DNA from 2 places in the Catalinimonas alkaloidigena genome. Region 1 is predicted to be linked to the other one. Evidence: riboswitches for the same ligand, from Rfam matches in the RefSeq annotation. Region 1 holds a riboswitch; the other holds the start of a gene.
What was found. Region 1 has a riboswitch for thiamine pyrophosphate ahead of BLR44_RS10345 (TonB-dependent receptor). Riboswitches for the same ligand answer to the same signal wherever they lie in the genome.
Positions count from the first base shown of each region.

Region 2: it holds a riboswitch for thiamine pyrophosphate, as region 1 does, so the genes downstream of both, thiM (hydroxyethylthiazole kinase) here and BLR44_RS10345 (TonB-dependent receptor) in region 1, are expected to answer to the same signal.

Region 1 covers NZ_FNFO01000003.1:739,284-750,066, forward strand. The annotation lists gene BLR44_RS10310 (hypothetical protein) at 1-450, opposite strand, end outside; gene BLR44_RS10315 (alpha/beta hydrolase) at 443-1,465, opposite strand; gene BLR44_RS10320 (YiaA/YiaB family inner membrane protein) at 1,654-1,935, shown strand; gene BLR44_RS10325 (PspA/IM30 family protein) at 1,937-2,659, shown strand; gene BLR44_RS10335 (sterol desaturase family protein) at 3,024-3,743, shown strand; gene BLR44_RS10340 (T9SS type A sorting domain-containing protein) at 3,747-5,240, opposite strand; gene BLR44_RS10345 (TonB-dependent receptor) at 5,413-7,914, opposite strand; TPP riboswitch at 7,970-8,072, opposite strand; gene BLR44_RS10350 (alginate lyase family protein) at 8,174-10,513, shown strand; gene BLR44_RS10355 (M28 family peptidase) at 10,514-10,783, opposite strand, start outside.
Region 2 covers NZ_FNFO01000001.1:577,544-588,326, reverse strand. The annotation lists gene BLR44_RS02225 (DUF1572 family protein) at 256-705, shown strand; gene BLR44_RS02220 (hypothetical protein) at 772-1,377, shown strand; gene BLR44_RS02215 (hypothetical protein) at 1,436-1,828, shown strand; gene BLR44_RS02210 (ABC transporter permease) at 2,097-4,502, shown strand; gene BLR44_RS02205 (SDR family NAD(P)-dependent oxidoreductase) at 4,580-5,395, opposite strand; TPP riboswitch at 5,567-5,658, shown strand; gene thiM (hydroxyethylthiazole kinase) at 5,725-6,543, shown strand; gene thiE (thiamine phosphate synthase) at 6,543-7,175, shown strand; gene thiD (bifunctional hydroxymethylpyrimidine kinase/phosphomethylpyrimidine kinase) at 7,175-7,987, shown strand; gene tenA (thiaminase II) at 8,024-8,677, shown strand; gene BLR44_RS02180 (hypothetical protein) at 8,840-9,895, shown strand; gene BLR44_RS02175 (glycosyltransferase family 4 protein) at 9,951-10,783, opposite strand, start outside.

The DNA.
Region 1 (10,783 bases):
CCCGTCGCTGTCGGCGTGCTCCAGTTGCCGGTGCAACACGGTTTGTAACAGATCGAACTGTTCGCGCTCCTCCGCCTGTTGGGCCGCTTTTCGCAGAAACTGCCACGCCAGCGCATCGTGCCCGCTTTCCAGCAGGTATTCGGCCAGGGAGAGTAGCCCGGTGATGGAAGCGGTCTGGGCCTGATCGTCCTGCCACCGTTTCAGCAGGATAAATTCGATGACCTGTTGCAGCAACCGTTGGCGCACGGCGTAATACGCGACCGGGTTGGGCGCTTCGGGGTAAAGGCGCTGACTCAGCTCTTCGGTCGAAACGTCGCGCGCCTGCCGCAGTAGTCGGAAGAGTTGCAAATCTTTCCGGTCTTTCCGCGTGCGCTGGCGTTGCACAAACTGCGCGAAGCGCTTCTGCTCCTCGGCCGAAAACGTCGCGATGATGGTTTTCAGGTCATCCATGCGGAAAAAGAATGGGTCGCAACACCGAAGCAGTCATCGAGATGGCTTCGTCCGATTGGTCAAACGCTTCAATGGAAAGAAAGCCGTGGATCATGGTTTCGTACACCACCAACTGGGTCGGCACGCCCGCTGCCTGTAACTTCTTCGCGTAGGCTTCGCCCTCGCTGCGCAACGGGTCGAATCCGGCCAGCACCACCAGCGCGGGCGGCAAGTTTTCAAATTCCTTCGCCAGCAGGGGAGAAGCGTAGGGACGAGAGCGGTCGGCCGTGTCGGGCAGGTACTGCCGCGTGTACCATTGGATGCGTTCCGTGGTGATGCCGTAGTCCCGTCCGTAGCGCTGGTGCGAGGGCGTGGCAAAGTCGAGCGACTGGGTCGCCGGATAGAACAGTACCTGATAAGCAATCGATGGGCCGTGGCGGTCGCGCGCCATCTGGGCTACCACCGCCGCGAGGTTTCCGCCTGCGCTGTCGCCCATCACCGCCAGGCGCGTGCTGTCGCCCCCGAGCGCCGCCGCGTGCTGCGCCACCCAGCGAAGCGCGGCGTACGCATCGTTGGCCGCGGCGGGAAACGGATGCTCCGGCGCGAGTCGGTAATCAACCGAAACGATGATGGCGCCGGTTTTCTGGGCGAGGCGGGCGCAGACTCCATTGTATTCATCGAGGCTCCCGAACACAAAGCCTCCGCCGTGGAAATACAAAACCACGGGCAGCGCTGACGCTTCCGGCTCGGTTGCCGGAAAGTACAGCCGGAGGGGCAACTTCCCCGCTTCCGCCGAAAGGAAGGTATCGACCACTGCCGCGATACGCGCCCGGTACGCATCGCTCAGCTTCAGGTCTTCTTCCGCAAACCGGGCGCGCAATTGCGCAACGGGTTGAGTGATATCGGGCGGCGTGTACACCAGACGTAACCCGATGGTGGCTTTGTAGTCGAGTGGGCCGTAAGGCGTCTGCGTCCACCGGTAGACCACCAGCGCCACCACGCCAATCAAGGTAAGCAGCACGATCCCGGCAAGCATTGCCGCCTGTCTTATGCCTCGATATTGCATTCTTTAATGTCTAATCGATATAGATTCAAGATATTGATTATCAAACAGTTGTTGTGAAATCACATTGTTTGCTGGCATCTAATCTAACGGATTTTCGGTTCGCGATCCGTAGTCCTGTGCTCTACCTTCGTTCCTGTTCACACTAAAACACGAATGTTATGGACAATCATCTTTTGAACAAGAACACCGCCGCCTACCGCTTCATGACGTGGGCCTCGTTTGTACTGGCCCTGGGACTGACCCTCGGGGGCGTTTGGCTGATGGAATCCCCAAGCTGGATGAAGTTTTACCTCGTGATGGGCGTCTTCTTCCTGATCAGTTCTGCCTTTACCCTCGCCAAAACGCTGCGCGACGATTTCGAGAACGAACGCCTCGTCAACCGCCTGAGCGGGGCGAAGACCGAAAAGATATTGAAGGAATACGAAGACATGACCTACTAACATGAGAGACTTATGGAAACGACTGGCCCGCATCCGTCAGGCCGAACTGCACGTGGCCGTCGACCGCCTGGAAGACCCGGTGGTGATGACGCCGCAGGGCATCCGCGAACTGAAAGCCGACCTGGCGCGTGCCCTGCGCGGACTGGCGTCGATCAAGGGGGCGCTGCAACGTACCCGCCGCGAAGAGGAACAGGCGCAACAACAGGCGGCCTCGTACGAAGAGAAAGCAACGCAACTCCTGCAAAAAAGTGCGGACGGTGCGGTGGAGCCTGCCCTGGCCGACCGCCTCGCGACCGAAGCGCTGAGTCGCCAGCAGGAACACCAGCACCGCGCCGACCGCCTGACCCTGGAGCGGGAGAAACTGGAAATGTCCGTCCGTAAAATGGAATGCCAGGTACAACAGATGCAGGAGCACATCCAGACGTGGCAGAACGAATACCGCGTGTTGCGCGCGCGCTCCACCGTGAGTCAGGCCATCCAACAGGCCGAACGCCACCGCCTGCCCCTCGCCAGTTCGGACACGACCGAGATGCTGGAGCGCATGCGCGACAAGGTCGACGAGCAGGAAGCGCTGGCCAACGCCTACGGACAACTGGCCGATGCCGATCAGTGCCTCGACCGGGAAATCGACAAGACCCTGAAACAAGACGAAGCTTCAGCCGCTCTGCAAGCCCTGAAAAGCAAACTGGGTTTGAAGCGAGCAAACGGCGACGCAAAAGACTGATCACAGTTCAACCGTCGGAAAATAACTTCCGGCGGTTCTTTTTTCACTCACCAACGCAAAAGCGATGCATTCAAAAATCAAATACCAATCCTGGCTGATTTTTCTCAGCGGTTTTCTGACATTGTCTATGACAACCATCCTACCCGTGGCTGGAGGAGGCGCTTCGATAATTCTACTCTACAGTGTTCCCTTCTTGATTGGCCTAGGACTAGTCCTTGCCTTACTCTATCATTGGCTGGCGAAGAAAATCAAGCCCGCATTTTGGCGCAATGTCTACTTCGTTGCTAACCTGGGCATCATCATCACGCTTACCTTTCTGATTTTTCCTTGGCGATAGGCGATCATCTTTCTAAAAAGCACTACCATGCTAACTATCATTTTTATCGTTTTTGGTGGCTGTTTTGTGATCGAGCGGCTCATGCCCGGTTGGACATTACCGGAAGTACCGACCTGGACCATCCGGGTACTGGGCGTCAACTTTGTGCAATTGGGTATCGTGACGCTGGCGGGCGTAACCTGGGAACGGTGGTTTTCGGCCTGGAGCCTTTTTCATTTGTCCGATCAGGTAGGACCCGCCTGGGGCGGCGTTATCGCTTACTTCATTGCGACCTTCATTTTCTATTGGTGGCACCGCTGGCGGCATACAGTCGATTTTCTGTGGACGCGATTTCATCAGATTCACCATTCGCCGCAACGGATCGAGGTGATCACCTCTTTCTACAAACACCCGCTGGAGATGACGGTCAATTCCCTGATCGGCAGTCTGTTGGTCTACACGCTCTTGGGTTTAAGTCTGGAAGCGGGGGCGGTCTATACGCTATGCACCGCGCTGGGCGAGTTTTTCTACCATACCAACGTAAAGACGCCGCAGTGGATCGGCTACATTTTCCAGCGACCCGAAATGCACCGGATTCACCACGAATACAACAAGCACACGAACAACTATGGCGACATTGTCTGGTGGGACATGCTGTTCGGGACGTACGAGAATCCCAAAGAATTCAGGACCTCGTGCGGTTTCGACAACGAGAAAGAACAGCGACTATTTGAGATGCTACAATTCAAAGATGTGCATAAAGAATAGCTTTCATTGTTTAATCACTTTCTGGGTGGCGCGGTAACGGCCCTGCGAAATTTCCACGAAGTAAATCCCCGCCGGGAGGTTCGCGACCGTGAGGTCAATGGGCTGGGTCGCCTCGTGCCGCTCGAACTCGGCTTTGTGCCAGTTCTTGCCCATGCTGTCCAGAATCCGAAGGTGCCAGTCGCCGGTCTGTTCTTCCGAAAAGGTCAGGTGCAATTGGTCGGCGGCAGGATTGGGGTAGGCGGTCAGTGTGCCGGAGATGTCCACCAGATTGGAAGAGGCCAACAGCACGTTGTTCAGAATCAGCCGGTAGCCAGGCGAGTTGGGGTGCTGACTGATGTCGGTATCCGGATCACCTACGAGATGCTGGTAATCTTCCGGATCGTGCCCGCCCAGAAAAACCCAGTGCCCTTGTCCGTAATTGCCGTAAATCATCCGGGCTTCTTCAACCGAAGTGGGTTCCGCTAACACGGTAACCTCCGGTTTGATCAAAGTCTTTTTGAAGGCCGTCGTCTGGCCCATAAAGCCTTTGATGAATCGCTGGTGATTTTGGGTAAGCATCGCCGCCACCGGCTGCAGTTGTGCCGAAAATTGATGCAATTGAAAGGTATCGTTCTTTTCGCTTACTCTCCGTTCCATCATCACATGATCGATTGTCGAGAACTCGTACTCCCGCCAGTCCTGACTGATCTGGAAGTTCTGGAACGCAAACGTTTGGGTGAAATCAAGCCGATCAAAGTCCGCTGTGTTCATGGAGTCTCCATCGTACATCACATCGTGGACGTCTAATCCTTCGGTCGCCAGCGCAATGTCGTAGGTATCTGTACCCGCACACATCGCGAACAAAAAGCCGCCCTTCTGGCAGAAATTGCGGATTCTACGCGCGACGGCACCCTTCAGTTGAGGGGTATTGGCGAAACCGTATTGCGAAGCGATGGCTTGATCTTCATCATATTGTGTCTTGTACCAGGGCTGATCTTTAAAGGAAAGGTGAAATTTTCCATGTTGTCCGGTAAAATCTTCGTGATGCACGTGCACCCAGTCGTATTGATCCAATTTCCCTTCCAGCACGTCTTCCTGCCTAATTTCTTCGAAAGGAATCTCTGCATAAGACAATACAGACTCCACAATGTTGCCCGTCACGTTGCCTTTCACCTGATACAAAGCAATGCGGGGCGCACGCGACAGCAGAAGGGCAGTGGTTTCGGGGCCGTCGTTGTCGAGTGAAGTGCGGAGGCGTTTGGCTTGTTCGTCGGTCAGCACCTCAAATGCCACCTGCCGCTGGCGCAAGTCGCCCGCCAGTTCCGTGCGTTCCGGCAACAGAAAGCTGCCGCCCCGGTAATTGAGCAGCCAGTAAACGGGGACACGGTGCTTGAGCGTCTGAAACGTGACGCCGTAGGCTTTCAGGTGATTGGTCTGCGCCTCGTCCATCGGGATCAGCAGGTGGTTCGCAAAGGCGGGCGTAGCCAGGAGCAGGAAGAGGGTAAAAAGTTTTCGCATGGCAGGGAGAGAGGTGGTAACATCAAGGTAGAAAATTTATCGACCAGTTTCAACCTGTTCACCTCTGGTAAACAGACTTTTATCGGTGATGCTCGCCCACAAAAAAGGCGGGCGCGAAGAGAAAAGAGACTCGTCGCAGCCCGCCCGTGGGTGGTGTAGAGGACTAAAAAGGTTAGAACCGTGCCGTCAGGCCCAGCAGAAAATTGGTACCCGCCTGCGGATAGACAAAGTTGTTGTTGGTGAGGTTGATACCACTTTCGCCCTGGAAGAGCGTCAGATACGTATAGCCGTTCGAGGAATACATCGTGTTGAACACGTTGTTCACCAGCAGCGTCAGGTTGATTTCCTTCGCGCCCAGCGCCGCCAGCGAGTAGCTCGCCCGCAAGTCATTGACCAGGTACGCATCCAGTTTACGCGTCTCGTTTTGCGTATTGTCCAGGTACTGGTCACCCACGTATTTGGTCAGCACCGCCAATTCCAATCCTTCCACGGGAGTAATTTGCAGGCTGGACGCCCCGATCACCGACGGCGAAAACGACATGGTGGTGTTGGTGTAGACAAGTGTAGTGTCGCCTACCACGTCGTAATACGCATCATAGACGTAATTCAGCTCCCGGAACTCGTCGATCTTGTTGAGGCTGAAAGTCGCGTTCAGGTTCCAGGTCAGCCAGTCGACCGGGCGGAGGGCCGCCACCAGTTCCACGCCGGTGCGGTAACTGCGAGGGACATTGACCATCAGCGGACTGCCCACGTCGTTCAATTCGCCTGTCTGAATCAACTGATCTTTGTACTGCATCAAATAGTAATTCACGCTCCACGAGGCCCGCGTCGACTGTTCGCGGTAACCCGCTTCCAGGTCGTACAGGGTTTCGGCAGTCGGCAAACTCCCCGCGGGGGCATCGACCAGGTTGGTGCGGCTCGGCTCCCGGTTTGCCACGCTAAACGACGCGTACAGACTGCGACGGTCGTTCCACTGGTAGTTCAGGCCCAGTTTGGGATTGAAGAAATCATATTGCGTCGACAGATCCAGCGTCCGCTGGTCGTTGTCGGTGCCACCGATGTCGTAGCCGATCGTGCGGTATTGCAGATCCAGAAAGCCGCTCAGCGCATCGGTGAACTGGTAATTCGCCTTCGAATACACGTTGAAGTCCGACTTCAGGCCGTTGCCCTGGTAATACCGATCGCCTAGATTATGATCGCTCGCGTACTGTGCCCAGATAATTTCGCCGTAGTGGTCGCCGTCGTACCGGTTCCAGCCGCCGCCGACCGTCGCGCTCAGGCGTCCTTCGGTGTAATTTGCCGAAAACACCGTTCCGTAGAAGTGGTTGTCGAGCCAGCGCCGCCGCACCAGGTCCGTCTCGGTCAGCGTATCGTTTCCGAGCACGACGTTCGACAATTGGTAAGCGGCAAAATCTTCCCCGACTTTGTACTGTTCGTAATAGCCGAGGCCGCGCGTGTAGAACCCGGCGATGTTCAGGTTGAGTGACGGGGAAAGTTCCTGCGTCAGAAACAGTTGCGCGTGGTCCTGCTGGTAATGGTCCACTTCGTTGTTGTACGCCGGAAACTGCTGGAAAAAGTCGGTGCCCGCGTAGTTCAGCGTGCGTCCGGCGGTGCGGAGGTACTGGGCATTTGCGTCCGAAGGCCAGTTCAGGCCGATGAATTCCTCAATGCCGGCGGCATCGCCTTTGGCCACCGCTTCGGGCACGCCGTTCCAGGCCTGGTACGTCTCTTCAAAACCGGAGAAGACGTTCAGCTTCACGACCGTTTTTTCGCCGTAATACCCCGCTGAGGTGAAGAACGATTTCAGGTCGGAGCGCGCCCGGTCGATGTAGCCGTCGGACGAGATTTTGGACAGACGCCCGTCGAAGGCCCAGTGGCCGCCGAGCAAGCCGGTGCCCACCCGAACGGTGTGTTTCCAGGTGTTGTATGACCCGAACGAGTTGCTCACCTGCGCGTAAGGCTCGCGCTCCAGCGTGTTGGTCTGGATGTTGACCGTCGCGCCGAACGCGCCCGCCCCGTTGGTCGAGGTGCCGACGCCCCGCTGAATCTGGATGCTCTGGACGGACGAGGCAAAGTCGGGCAGGTCGACAAAAAACGTTCCCTGCGATTCGGCATCGTTGTACGGAATGCCGTTGATGGTCACGTTCGTGCGCGTCGGGTCGCTGCCCCGGATGCGGATGCTGGTGTAGCCGACGCCCGCCCCCGCGTCCGACGTGCTCACCACCGAAGGGGTCAGTTGCAGCAGTTGCGGAATGTCCTGCCCCAGATTCATCTTCTGGATCTGCTCCCGGTCTACGTCCGTGTACGCGACCGCACTCCGTTCCGTCACCCGCGTCGAAGAAACGACCACCTCTTCGGTCAGGGTAGTACTTCGCTGCAGGGTGATTTGCAGTTCGGAGGGAGAGGGAACCGCGATTTCCTCGGTATAGGCATCGTAGCCGACATACGTGACGCGCAGGTCGTAGCTCCCGGCCGGTAAATTCTGGATCGTAAATTCTCCCTCGGGACCGACGTAGGCGGCGCGGTAGGTGTTGACGATCACGACGTGGGCACCCGTCAGCGGCTCCTGCGTTTCCGCATCGACCACGGTACCCGATAGATTTTGTGCCATCAGGGGCACGAAGCTTCCCAGCAGCAGCATCGTGCTGAAAAGCGCTTTCCGTACAAATTGCATTAAGATTTTGGAAAAAATTGAAACATCGCGAACAGCCAGGGGAACGGCTGTCCTGTTCCGTATTACCATACGTTCCCTTCGCCGGTACTAACCGGATCAGGTTCAATGGGTATGATCTCAGCCCGTTTGTTACATGCAGGGCACCCCGTGCCGCAAAGGTAGAGAACCCGCGTCGGAAAGCAAATGCACCGGATGGAGAACCAAAAAGAGTAGGAAAATGCCGTTGCGCTATTCTTTGGGGTACAACCCTTGTCGACTTATGCACCACGCTCTCCGTTTTCTGCTGTTTCTTCTACTCCCCATTGCCTGCCACCCACCTGCCGTTCACGAAACTGCCGAGGTGCCGCTTCCCCTTCACGAGTCGCTGCAACGTGCGCAGACGCAACTGATGCGCGTCGCCACGCTCTACCAGGATTCGGCCGGACTGCCCCGTACGACTCGTCCGGACGGTTCGGTACGGCTGTTGGCGAGCGATGACTGGACAAGCGGCTTTTTTCCGGGCACCCTGTGGTTGCTTTACGAATACACGGCCGATCCGGCCGTGCAGCAGATGGCGATGCAGTACACGGCTCGGCTGGCGAAAGAACAATACAATCGCGGGACGCACGACCTGGGCTTTATGCTCTACAACAGCTACGGAACGGGGTATGCCCTGACGGGCGATGAAGCGTATCGCGACGTGCTGGTGCAGGGTGCGCGCGCGTTGATGAGCCGGTTTCGACCTGCCACGGGGACAATCCGTTCGTGGGATCACCACGCCACTCAGTGGCAATATCCCGTGATCATCGACAACATGATGAATCTGGAGCTGTTGTTTGCAGCCACCCGCCTCACGGGCGACTCATCGTTTTACCGCGTAGCGTATCAACACGCCCTTACCACCCTGCGCCACCATTTCCGTTCCGATTTCAGCTCGTACCACGTGGTGGACTACGACACGACGAGTGGCGAGGTGCGGCAGCGGCAAACCCACCAGGGTGCGGCCGACGAGTCGGCCTGGGCACGGGGGCAGGCGTGGGGTTTATACGGGTTTACGGTGGCTTACCGGGAAACGGGCGACGCGCAATTTCTAGCGCTGGCGCAGCGCATTGCGACGTTTGTGTTGGAGCATCCGCACCTGCCCGACGACAAAATACCATACTGGGACTTCGATGCTCCCGACATTCCCGACGCACCCCGCGACGCGTCGGCGGCGGCTATTCTCGCTTCGGCGTTGCTCGAATTGAGCGCGTATTCCCCGGATATGCAGGCGACCTACCGCCAGACGGCGCGGACCATCCTGCAAACGCTGTCGGCCCCTCCGTACCGGAACACCGCCCCGGACGCCAGCTTTCTGCTGTCGCACAGCGTTGGCCATTTTCCTGAGCACAGCGAAGTGGATGTGCCGCTCAACTACGCCGATTACTATTACGTGGAGGCGCTGTTGCGATTGCACTATGGAGAGGAACAGCGCCGTCTGGCGACGCAACACCCGCGTATTTTCCTGACGACACCTGCCCGGTTGTCGCGTGCAAAGCAGCTGCTGCCGACCGACGAACGTAGCCGCGCGGCCTTGACCTTACTGCGTGAAGAGGCGGATGCGATGGTGCAGAACGGTCCCTATTCGGTGATGGAAAAGGCGTTTCTTCCGCCCAGTGGCGACAAGCACGATTACCTCAGCATGGGCATTTACTGGTGGCCTGATTCTACTAAACGCGACGGGCTTCCCTACGTCCGACGCGACGGTCAGATCAACCCCGAAGTGCGTGCCATTTCCGATGCTACCTATTTCAAGAACGTGGTGGAAGAAAGCTTCCAACTCGCGCTGGTCTACGTTTTTACCGGCGAAGAGGCTTACGCAGCACACGCCGCCGACCTGATTCGTCATTGGTTTCTGACGCCCGAGACGCGCATGAACCCACACCTGAACTACGGGCAGGGCGTACCGGGACACGCCGAAGGGCGACCCTATGGCATTATCGAAACGCGCGACCTCATCAAGGTGGTGGATGCAATCGGGCTGTTGCAGCAAACTGCCTTCTGGACGCCCGCCGACGAAGCCGCCATGCAGGCGTGGTGCCAAGCGTACCTGCGGTGGTTACGCACCAGCCGCATCGGGCAGGAAGAGCGCGACACGCACAACAACCACGGCACCTGGTACGACGGACAGGTGGTCACCCTGGCGCTGTACACCGGACAGCCGCGGATCGCGCGGCAAACTGCCCTGGCCTTTCGAACGCGCCGCCTCGACCCGCAACTGGCTCCCGACGGTAGCCAGCCCGAAGAACTGGCCCGTACGCGGTCGTGGGACTATAGCATCATGAATTTGCGGGCGATGCTGAACATGGTGTACCTGGCCGATCAGGTCGGAGTGAATCTGTGGTCCTACGAAACGGCGCAAGGCAGCGGCATTCCGGCGGCGCTTCGGTATTTACAACCCGTAGCGCGGGGCGAACGTGAGTGGACCACTACGCAGATTCATCCTCTGCAACCAGAAAAACTGTGGCCGCTGGTGCAGATGGCCGCCAGTCGCGAGACCAACACGTTTGCGGCGCAGCCAGAAGGAGAACCTTCAGAAGCGTACGCGCAGGAATTGCTCTACTATCCGGCGCAGCAGTGACTAGGCACCGACCGGTCCGGCTTCCTGAAAGAGCGTTTGCAGCAGGGTTTGCCCGACGGCCTTAAGCGTTTCGCGGTTGATGTGCTCCAGCGTATCCTCGTGCGTGTGCCAGTGCTCGTAGAAGTAATCGTCGTGGACCGGATCGTACTGGATGATGTCAATCATCGGGATGCGCGCGATGCGGTTGACGTAATAGTGCTCGTCGAGCAAGCCGCTGGCCGTTTGGTACGAGAAATAAGAAGAGTACCCGAGTTGAGTGCCGATCTTCCA
Region 2 (10,783 bases), on a different contig from region 1:
AACTTGAAAAAAAGGTAATTGTGCTTGGAGAATGATTTGATGGTTCAAATGTAAAAAGTTCGGTCAGACATCTTTTGTAAAAAACCGACATCCCAGCGAAATTTTCCGGGTTTTTAGGGAGTCTGCCGAAACGTCCGGCCCCGGCTACTGGCTCGACCGGGTCCTCTACCGCAGAACCACCAAGAAGATTTCGGCCCAATCGGTATACTACCTTTCTGCATAAATCCTATATTCAGGCCCCAAAACAAACCTTCTATGATTGCGGCATTGCACGAATTTTTTCGCCGTGGCCTGGATCAACTCCGGGAAGAGATCGGCGCGTATCCTGACGAGAACTTCATCTGGCGCAAACTCCCCGGCACCACCAACTCGGCCGGGAATCTGACGCTCCACCTGCTGGGTAACCTCAACCACTTTGTGGGACAGGGCCTGGGCAAAACGGGCTACCAGCGCGAACGCGAACGCGAGTTTACCGAACAGGACGTTTCCCGCGAGCTGCTGTTGCAACGCATCCAGTCGACCCTCGACATGATGGAAGAAGTGTGCCTGGACCTGGAGGAAGAACAATTGCCGTACGCTTACCCGGAAGAGCACAACGCCGGGCAGGACCAGAGCATCGGTTTTATGATGGCTCGCCTGCTGGCGCACTTTCATTACCACCTCGGGCAAATCAACTACCACCGTCGGTATTTTGTGGCGGCGTAAGCCTTCGCCCCGCCCATGGGGTTTTGCGTGTAAATCATTACTTTGAACCACCAACCTCCTATCGCCATGCGCTACTCCTCTCTGATCTTCGCTTTTGCCGTTGTCGCCGCCAGTCTGCCGGCCGCCTGCACACAGGCGCAATCGATTCCCAACAAAGAACAGCAGATCAGCGCTGCACTCCTGGCGGCACCCGAGCCGGAACGTGCGGAAGCCACCGTATTGGGCTACGATGCCCAGGGCAAGGTGGTCACGCTGCGCGAGGGCACCAACAGCCAGATCTGCCGGGCCGATGACCCGAACCAACCCGGTTTCGAAGTAGTGTGCTATCACAAAGATCTGGAGCCGTTTATGGCACGCGGTCGGGCCCTGCGCGAGGAAGGGAAAAACGGCAGGGAACTGTTCGACATCCGGGAAGCAGAAGCCAAAGCGGGTACGCTCAAGATGCCCACGCACCCCGCCACACTGCACATTCTGGCCGGAGCCGATGCCCAATACGACCCTGCCACCAACCAGGTAACGGGCGCCAATTACCGCTACGTCGTCTACATTCCGTTCGCCACGGCCGCGTCGACCGGCTTGCCCGAGCGACCGACGGTGCCGGGTGGTCCGTGGATTATGGACCCGGGTACGCACCGCGCCCACATCATGATCACCCCGCCCGCGCAAGAATAACCGACTTGCTGGCGTTATCTTTGCGGTGACTTCAACCTGACAAGACCAACTTCATCGTATGAAATATCTACTCGCCGTAGCATTCTGCCTGCTTTTCCAGGCCGCTACGTTTGCCCAGGACCAACCCGAATGGAAAGAGATGCAAGCGTTCCACAAAGTGATGGCCCAGACCTTCCACCCCGCCGAAGAGGGGAACATGCAGCCCATCAAGACCCGCGTCGACGAGCTGGTCAAGGCGGCGGTCGCCTGGCAACGTGCCCCCCTGCCCCAGGGATATAACGAAGCGGTGTCCGAATCGCTGGATGCGCTGGTGACTACGGCCAAAAAATTGCGCAAGACGGTGCGAACCGAGGCTTCGGACGAAGAGATTTTCGCCGATTTGGACGACCTCCACGAGCGTTTTCACGAAGTGCAGGAGAAGTGCCACGACGGCGAAGAACACACGCACTAAGCGAAAAGCAAGCACAAAAGCAAAGGGGACGCTGCGATGACAGTGTCCCCTTTGCTTTTTAGAAGTGCCTTTAAAGAGCAAGACCAGGACAAATCTGCAGATTCCCACTCATTCTTCCTTGCAACGCTGCCGTCCGAAACCGGACGCGAGTGTCCATGCACGAACGTTCCGCCAACACACTTCCAAATAAAATCACTGATTATCAAATAGTTACACAATACGCACGATAGTTGATAGTACGACTTACGTCCCACCCTATACGACCCGCATGTTCTACAACTACTGGCAGATTATCCTTCGGCAGTGCCTTAAGCACCGCGCCTACACCCTGATCAACGTAGTTGGCCTGACGGCGGGGCTGGTCACCTGCCTGCTGGCTTTCCTCTACGCTCACCACGAGTATTCGTACGATCGCTTCCATCAGCACCACGAACGCACCTACCGCATCATCAGTCATTACCGTTCCCAGTGGTACCCCGTGCTGGGATTTCCCGGTTATGCAGACGCCGACGCAGCCCAACAGCAGGAAAAACTCGACTACCTGCGTGCCCTGCCGGACATTGAGAAAGTCGCTCAGTTCGCCGTCACAGGCGATCAGGAAAACTTTATTACCACCCGGGAGAAGACGTTTGCCCAGAAGCACATTCTCTTTACGAATACGGGACCTGCCTTCCTCGATCTTTTCACCTGGACGTTTCTGGAAGGCGACCCGACCTCTGCGTTTGCCCAACCCAACAGTGCGATCCTGACAGAAACGGCCGCCCGGCGTCACTTCGGCGAGACGTATGCAGAGGCGGCCTTAGGGCACACCATTCGCCTGGACAGCATCGACTACCGCATCACGGGCATTATCGCAGATGTGCCAGACGTTTCGCACGTTGGGTTCGAGATGGCGTTAAATCCCGCCCGGATTCCTGCCTGGGGGGCCTACACCTACGTGCGCAGCCGACCCGAGGTCACGCCCGCGCGCCTGGCTACGGAAATCACCGCCGCGTTGCATCGCCAGAATCCGGCGCGCGTCGACGATCCGCTCGTCAAAGGCGAACAGGTACAACGCCTGGCCGACATCCACCTGCGTTCCAATGTTCTATACGAACTCAAGCCCCCCGGCGACGTGCGCTATTTTTACCTGTTTGCGTGGATGGGCGCGGTGATTCTGCTCATTACCCTCATCAGCTACGTCAACCTGTCGGTAGCCGTTTACCACGGCCGCCACAAAGAAGTGGGCCTGCGCAAAGTGCTGGGCGCACGCCCCTGGGAACTCCGCGTGCAATTTTTGTGTGAAGCGTTGTTTTTCGCGCTGTTAAGCTGGCTGCTCGCCCTCGGAGTGATCGACGCCCTCCTCCCTGCCTTTAACCGTCTGATGAATCTGGAACTGATCAACCTCTACGTCCGCGACTGGCGCTTCGTACTGGCTCCGCTGGCGTTGGTAGTGCTCATTGCCGGACTGGCGGGTCTTTACCCTGCGCTGCTGCTGGCCGGACAGCACATCGTCGGCCTTTTCCGACCCAAACAACACCCCAAACGCAACGCCCGGCTGCGTCGGGTACTGGTCATCAGCCAGTTTACGCTCATCATTAGTCTGCTGGGCGTCACTTATATCATCAACGATCAGTTGCGTTACGTGCAACGAAAGAACCTGGGGTTTGTGCGGGAAGGGATCGTGCAGATTCCGCTAGAGGATGTCGACGTCTACCAACGTCTGAAACAGCGGCTGGTGCAGGAACCGGACATCCACCAGGTAGGCAGCGGTCTGTTGCCCGGCAGTGCCACGTTCAATCATATCGATTACGTGCCGGAAGGATTTCAGGTGGTGATGGACGATGCGCATACCCTGTATATGGACGTCGCCTACTGGCAGGTATTGGGCATGGACAGTGCCGCCCTGTCGGCAGCGTTGCATCCTGGTGCGCCGGAGCAACTGTTTTACATCAACGAGACCGCCGCCCGTCAGTTCGGCTGGGACGCGCACAGCGCGGTCGGCAAAACGATTGTGCTGGAACCTTCGTGGGAAAACGGGGCCTTGGGCGAGGGCATTCCTAAAACCGTGGCCGGTGTTCTCCCCGACATTCACTTTTTTTCGCTGCGCCAGAAGGTGGGGCCCCTGTTCTATGAAGTAGCCCAGGAGCCCCGGTGGGTGGAGCAGATGGTGGTCCGGTTCGATGCCACGCAGACTTCGCAAGTGCTCTCCCTACTGGAACGCGAATACCAAGCACTGGTCAAAGAGGCCCCGTTCAGCTACGAGTTTCTGACGGAGCGCCTGGATCAACTGTACGCGCAGGAACGAGACATCTCTCGACTGACGCTCGTTATCAGCGGCATCGCCATGGCACTGGCGCTGCTGGGCCTGCTAGGGCTGGTAGCCTACCTGGCGCAAACCCGCACCAAAGAGATCGGCGTGCGCAAAGTACTGGGTGCCTCGATCGGGCAGGTGTTGCTGCTGCTGAACCGGGAATTTATCGTGGGAGTGGCGGTGGCTACCCTCCTCGCCGCACCGGTCGCCTACCTGCTGGCACAGCAGTGGCTGCTGGATTTTGCCTACCGCGTCGATATCAAGGTAAGCATCTTGTTGGTCATTGGTCTGAGCATCAGCCTGCTTACGTCACTGGTAGTCAGCTTACGTTCACTGCTGGTCGCGACCGCCAACCCCGTAGAAGCCTTACGCGATGAATAAGCGACCGATAGCGTATAACCAAAAGAGGGCGGTGCTGTACACACCGCCCTCTTTTGGTTTATAATTCCTCTCTCCGATCAACCGAATGCCGTTTCCACAGCGCCGCCGTCGACACGGACGTTGCTGCCGTTCACGTACGTGGCATGCTCCGAGCAAAGGAAGGCAATGACCGAGGCCACCTCTTTGGGCTTACCGCGGCGCTGCATGGCGATGTACGGTCGCTTGTTTTTGACGAACCATTTCACGGCCTCTTCTTCCGAAGTACCCCGCTCTTTGGCCAGTTCTTCCATCATGGCGTCGGTCATCGGCGTTTCGACGTAGGCCGGCGACACCGTGTTGATCAGAATATCTTCGGCACTATAAGCGCGCGAAAGGCACTTCGACAGGTTGATGATGGCCGCTTTACAGGCGTTGTAGGGGCTTTCTTCTTCGTAGGGCTGGAGGGCGTTTTCCGAAGCGATCAGAATCACCCGCCCCCATTTGTTTTCGAGCATCTGCGGGATAAACGCCCGGCACAGTCGCACGGCCGCCAGCAGGTCGATCTCGATGGTCTTCATCCAGTCGTCGTCGGTCAGCTCCAGAAAGTCGCCCGCCGCGCCGCGCGCCCCGGCGCAGTTGATCAGCATGCTGGCTCCACCGAACTTCTGTTTGACGGTTTCGGCCATCTTCACCACCTGCTCGTTTTCGGCCAGATCGGCCACGATGGTGATGACGTCATTTTTGTCTTTGGCCAGCGCGCGCACCTCGTCGGCCGCTTTCTCCAGCTCTTCTTTATCGATATCGGAAAGAACGATCTTGACTCCTTCTTTCACCAGAAATTTTGCAGTTTCAAGGCCGATTCCCGAATCTCCTCCGGTAATCACGGCTACTTTTCCTTCAATATTTAACTCCATAAAAATAGGTTTTAAAACTAATTATCCATTATAACTGGATAGCGACGAAAGGGTTAGGGATTTGCCGAAAAAATCCAAACGCCCCAGCCTCCGGCCGGACCCCACGGCACGCCTTGAAGCGGGATTTCACGCGGCTGGTTTTCGATTTTGCGGCGGAACCTGTACTTTACGGCCCAACTTTAGGGGTGCCCGCGTCGGGCTGAGATTATACCCTTCGTACCTGATCCGGCAATACCGGCGTAGGAAAAAGTGTCGTTCTCTGCACTGCGGTTCCGCACGAGCGTACTTCCTGAAGTTTAGGTTTCTCTCTATACACAAACCCTATACGCATGGAAATTACCGCCACTTCCGTCTGGACCGACCTGGAAGCCATCCGCACCCAAAACCCTCTTATTCAGAACATTACCAACTACGTGGTGATGAACAACACGGCCAACGCACTGCTGGCGCTAGGCGCCTCGCCCGCGATGGTACATGCGCAGGAAGAGGTCGCCAACTTCGTGAACATCGCCTCGGCGCTGGTCGTCAACATCGGTACCCTCAGCGCCCCCTGGGTCACCGGCATGGAAGTCGCCATGCAACAGGCCGCCTATGCCGAAAAGCCCGTGGTGCTCGATCCGGTCGGCGTGGGCGCTACCCCCTATCGGCTCCACACGGTGCAGAAACTTCTGAGCCAAAGCACGCCCTCCGTGATCCGGGGCAATGCTTCCGAAATTAAAGCGCTGGTAGAACACCACGTCCAATCGAAGGGGGTTGACAGTACGTACAGCTCGGATACCGCCGTCGAGGCTGCCACCCAACTGGCCCGCGAGATCGGCTGTGTTGTCGTGGTGAGCGGCGCGAAAGATTACATCACCGACGGCACGCAGGTGCTGGAAGTGGAAGGTGGTCATCCGCTGATGGGCAAGGTGACGGGGATGGGCTGCACGGCTTCGGCCCTGATCGGCGCGTTTCTGGCCGTTAATCCTGATGCGCTCCCCGCCGCTACGCACGCCATGACGGTGATGGGCATCGCCGGCGAACTCGCCGCCGCAAAATCGTCCGGTCCGGGTACGCTCCAGCTCCATTTTTACGATGCTCTCTACCAACTGACGCTGGAGCAGATCGAAGCGCACAGCCGCATCCGCATGCTGAAAACGGTCGACTGATGAGTGCCATTTATCTGGTGACCGACGCGTCGCTGTGCGATCAGGCGGGTCACACGCTGGAGTTTGTGGTCGAAGCGGCCCTGCAGGCGGGGGTACGGTGGATTCAGTTGCGCGAAAAAGAAGAGACCACGCGCAATTTTGTCCGCAAGGCGCAGCAGATTCAGCAACTCACCCAGGCCTACGGTGCGAAGCTGATCATCAACGACCGGATCGACGTGGCGCTGGCCATCGACGCCGACGGCGTGCACGTAGGGCAGTCCGACATGCCGTATGCGCTGGCGCGTCGCCTGGTCGGCCCGGATAAAATCGTGGGACTGTCGGTCACCAACCTGGCCGAATGGGAAGAAGCCGAAGCCTGGGACGTCGATTATTTTGGGGCGGGGCCCATTTTCCATACCGATACCAAACGCGACATCACGCCGCCGATGGGGCTGGAAGGCCTGCGGCACATGCGGCAACACTCACAGCATCCGATTTTCGCCATCGGGGGCATCCACGAACACAACCTGGACGCCCTGATGCAGACGGGTATTGCGGGCGTCGCCGTGGTGTCGGCGATCTGCTCCGCCACCGATCCGGCTACTGCGGCCCGGCGTTTACTTCACCTCACGCAACACGTACAGTCCTCTTGATGAAATCAACCTACCCCCGCGTCCTGACCATCGCCGGGTCCGACAGCGGCGGCGGCGCAGGCATTCAGGCCGATCTGAAGACATTCTCGGCCCTGGCTTGCTACGGCATGTCGTGCCTCACCGCACTGACCGCCCAGAATACGGTCGGTGTGACGGGCATCCATGCCGTTCCGACCGAGATGGTGGTGCAACAACTGGAAGCCGTTTTCGATGACATCGGTACCGATGCGGTCAAAATCGGCATGCTATTTTCTGCGGAAATCATCGAAGCCGTAGCCGATACGCTGAAACGCTACACGGTCAGGAATGTGGTGCTCGATCCGGTCATGGTGGCCAAAAGTGGCGATCACCTGCTGCGCGAAGAGGCCATTCTCGCGCTCAAGCACCATCTGTTGCCGCTGGTTGATCTGGTCACCCCCAACCTACCCGAAGCCGAAGTGCTGACGGGCCTGCCGGTCAAAACCCTCGCCGAGATGGAACAGGCCGGCCCGGCCCTGTTGACGCAGGGCAGCCGGGCGGCGCTGGTCAAAGGCGGCCACCTGGAAAGCGATACCGTAACCGATCTCCTGTTTGTCTCCGGCGAAGCAATGCCGCTGCGCATGCAGTCCGCACGCATCGACACGCCCAACACCCACGGCACCGGATGCACGCTCTCGTCGGCCATTGCGGCCTTTCTGGCACGGGGCGTTTCGCTCGAAGCGGCGGTACCCCAGGCGCGGAGTTACCTCACGCAAGCGCTTCAGGCGGGGAGCCAGTATGCACTCGGACACGGCCACGGTCCGGTGCATCATTTTCACGCCTGGTGGTCGTAATGTTCTCAACCTTCATCTTTTTTTCGTTTCGTACGCATGTCGTTCACGCCGCAACTCTGGCACGCCATCACGCCGCTTTACCACAGCATCACCGCCCACCCGTTCATCGCGGAACTGACCCAGGGCACGCTGCCGCAGGAAAAATTCCAGCACTACATCCAACAGGATGCGCTCTACCTCGCCGACTTTGCCCGTGCGCTGGCCGTGATGGCCGCCAAAGCCGAACCGACCGCGTGGGTGCATCGCTATTTGCGTTTCGCCGAAGGGGCCATTGTGGTCGAAAAGGCGCTGCACGGAAGTTACTTCCAGACCTTCGGCATTTCGGAGGAAGGGGTCGTTAAATCGCCGGCCTGTTTTGCCTACACCAATTACCTGACGGCCACGTGCTGGCAACAGTCGTTTGCGGTGGGCGTCGCCGCGCTGCTGCCCTGTTTCTGGATTTACCGTGAGGTAGGCAACTTCATCTGGCAACAGCACCAGCCCGACAATCCGTACCAGGCGTGGATCGATACCTACGCCGGGGAGGAATTCAGCGCGATCGTCGACGAGGCAATTCAGCTCACGGATGCCGTAGCGCAGGTGGCCTCTCCCGAAACCCGACACCAGATGCAGGAGGCGTTTCTCTACTCGTCCCGGCTGGAGTGGCTCTTCTGGGACAGCGCCTACCGCCTGGAACAGTGGCCGGTGTAGCAGAAGGTCTACCACGCTGTCGGTTTAGCGCGACCAGCGCTTCCTCTACAATTTAATACACCGGCTTGCAAAGCATCGGGATCGTACCTTTCGTGCCAGGCCTACCTCCTATCTTCACGAGCAATTGCGCTTTTTAACCTGTTAACCAAACAACGTATAGCAATGCGCTGGAAAACGCTGGTCGCCATTGGGACATTTTTTGCCACCACTGCCTTGCAGGCACAAGTCGACTTCAGGCCTGGGTACGTGCTCAGTTATACCGGGGACACCCTTTCCGGAGAGATCGATTACCGGGGCGATGCCCTCATGAGCACGGTCTGTCGGTTTCGGACTTCCGAAGGCGCGGCCGAAAAAGTGTATGCACCGGACGACATTCGGGCCTATCGGTTCACAGACGGTAAATACTACATCACCAAAGTGGTCGAAGGGAAAAACAAGTTTCTGGAGTACTTAGTGAACGGCGAACTGAGCGTGTACTACATGCGCGACCAGTCTGACCATGACCGTTACTTCTTGGGCAAGGATACGGTACTAACCGAAATGCGCTACCAAGAGGCGATCATACAACGCGATGGAAAAAATTACTATACCCACTCGTCCTGGCACATCAACCTTCTGAAGCTTTACACACAGGACGCACCTTCGCTGCAAGCCAACGTTGAGGCCATCCAGAAGCCCGACCATGCCAGTCTGATCAAGCTGGCCAAGCGCTATCATGCCACGGTCTGCAACGGCGAACAGTGCTTGGTTTATGAAAAGCGGGTGCCGTTCCTCAAAGCCAATCCGGAAGTGGTGGTCGGGCTGGTGCATTACCAGCGACCCGTCGTGCGCATCCAGGACAAAAACTACCTGGAACTGGGTGTATTGTTACACGTTTGGATGCCACGCTCTAACGAGAAACTATACTTCCGCACCGGGCTTTTGCACGCCCGTCTGCAACGCGAAAGCAGTACGCTGTCCTACTATAAAATTCCCTTCCAGCTGGAGTACATCTACCCGAAATCGCGCATTCGACCCAAAGCTGCGGCCGGTGTGAACTTCTATTCGCCTTTTTACCAGACGGTTGCAGTGATGGGCGGCCTTCAGGCGCAACTCAGCAGCAGGGTATATTGGTCCGTCAACTACGACATCGACTTTACGTCTTCTGCTAAGATGCCCCTTTTCCCCGAAAAGATGTTTTCGCACGACCTCCAGACGGGCCTATTCTTCCGTTTGTAAGGAGCGTAACCGCTGGTGTGCTTCCCACTTAGCCAATTGCCCGAAACACGCTCACTCAGGTGGGTTCGGCGCGGAGCGGGAACGTTTGCCGGGGCGCGAGGAGCTGTTTGTAGACCGCTTCGTAGCCCTTTACCATGCGCTCAACACCGAAGCGTTTTTCGGTGTGTTCGCGGATGTAACGACGGTCCAGGTCGGCGACGTGCGACAGAAATGCTACGGCATCAGCCACCATTTCGTCGTCGGAGGCAGGGTTGACGATGAAGCCCGTACGCCGGTGTTCGATGAGCTCAGGGACGCTGCCGCGACGGATGGCGACGACGGGCGTGCCGCAGGCCATCGACTCGGCCATCGTCAGGCCGAAAGCTTCTTCGTAGGTGACGAGGTGCAGCGAAGCTTTGGCCCCGGCCAGCCAGCGACTTTTTTCACGGTGGTTCACCGGCCCGATGAAGCGAATCTGGTCGTTCAGATGCGGCTCGATCTGCGTGCGGAAATACGACTCGTTTTCCGACGGGACGATGCCCGCCAGCACCAGCGGCAGACCGGCCTGTTGGGCGACCTGGATCGCCAGGTGAATGCCCTTGTCCGGCGACATGCGCCCGATCACGATCAGGTAGTCGCCAGGAGACTCCTGAAACTCAAAAGAGGCAACCTTGACCCCGTTGTAGACCGTGGCTACGTAACTGAGGTCAGGAGCCAGTTTTCGTTCTGAATCGGAGATGGAGACGTAGTTCAGGTCGCGGTAGTGCTCGTAGAGGGTGCGGCTGCCCGCCTCTGCGGCCGAGCCGTGGAGGGTGGTGACGGTGGGTACGGAAATCAGGTGCGCGAACGGCGTCCCGAAGCAGCCCGCGTGGTTATGCAACACGTCGAGTTTCAGCTTTTTGGCCCGCT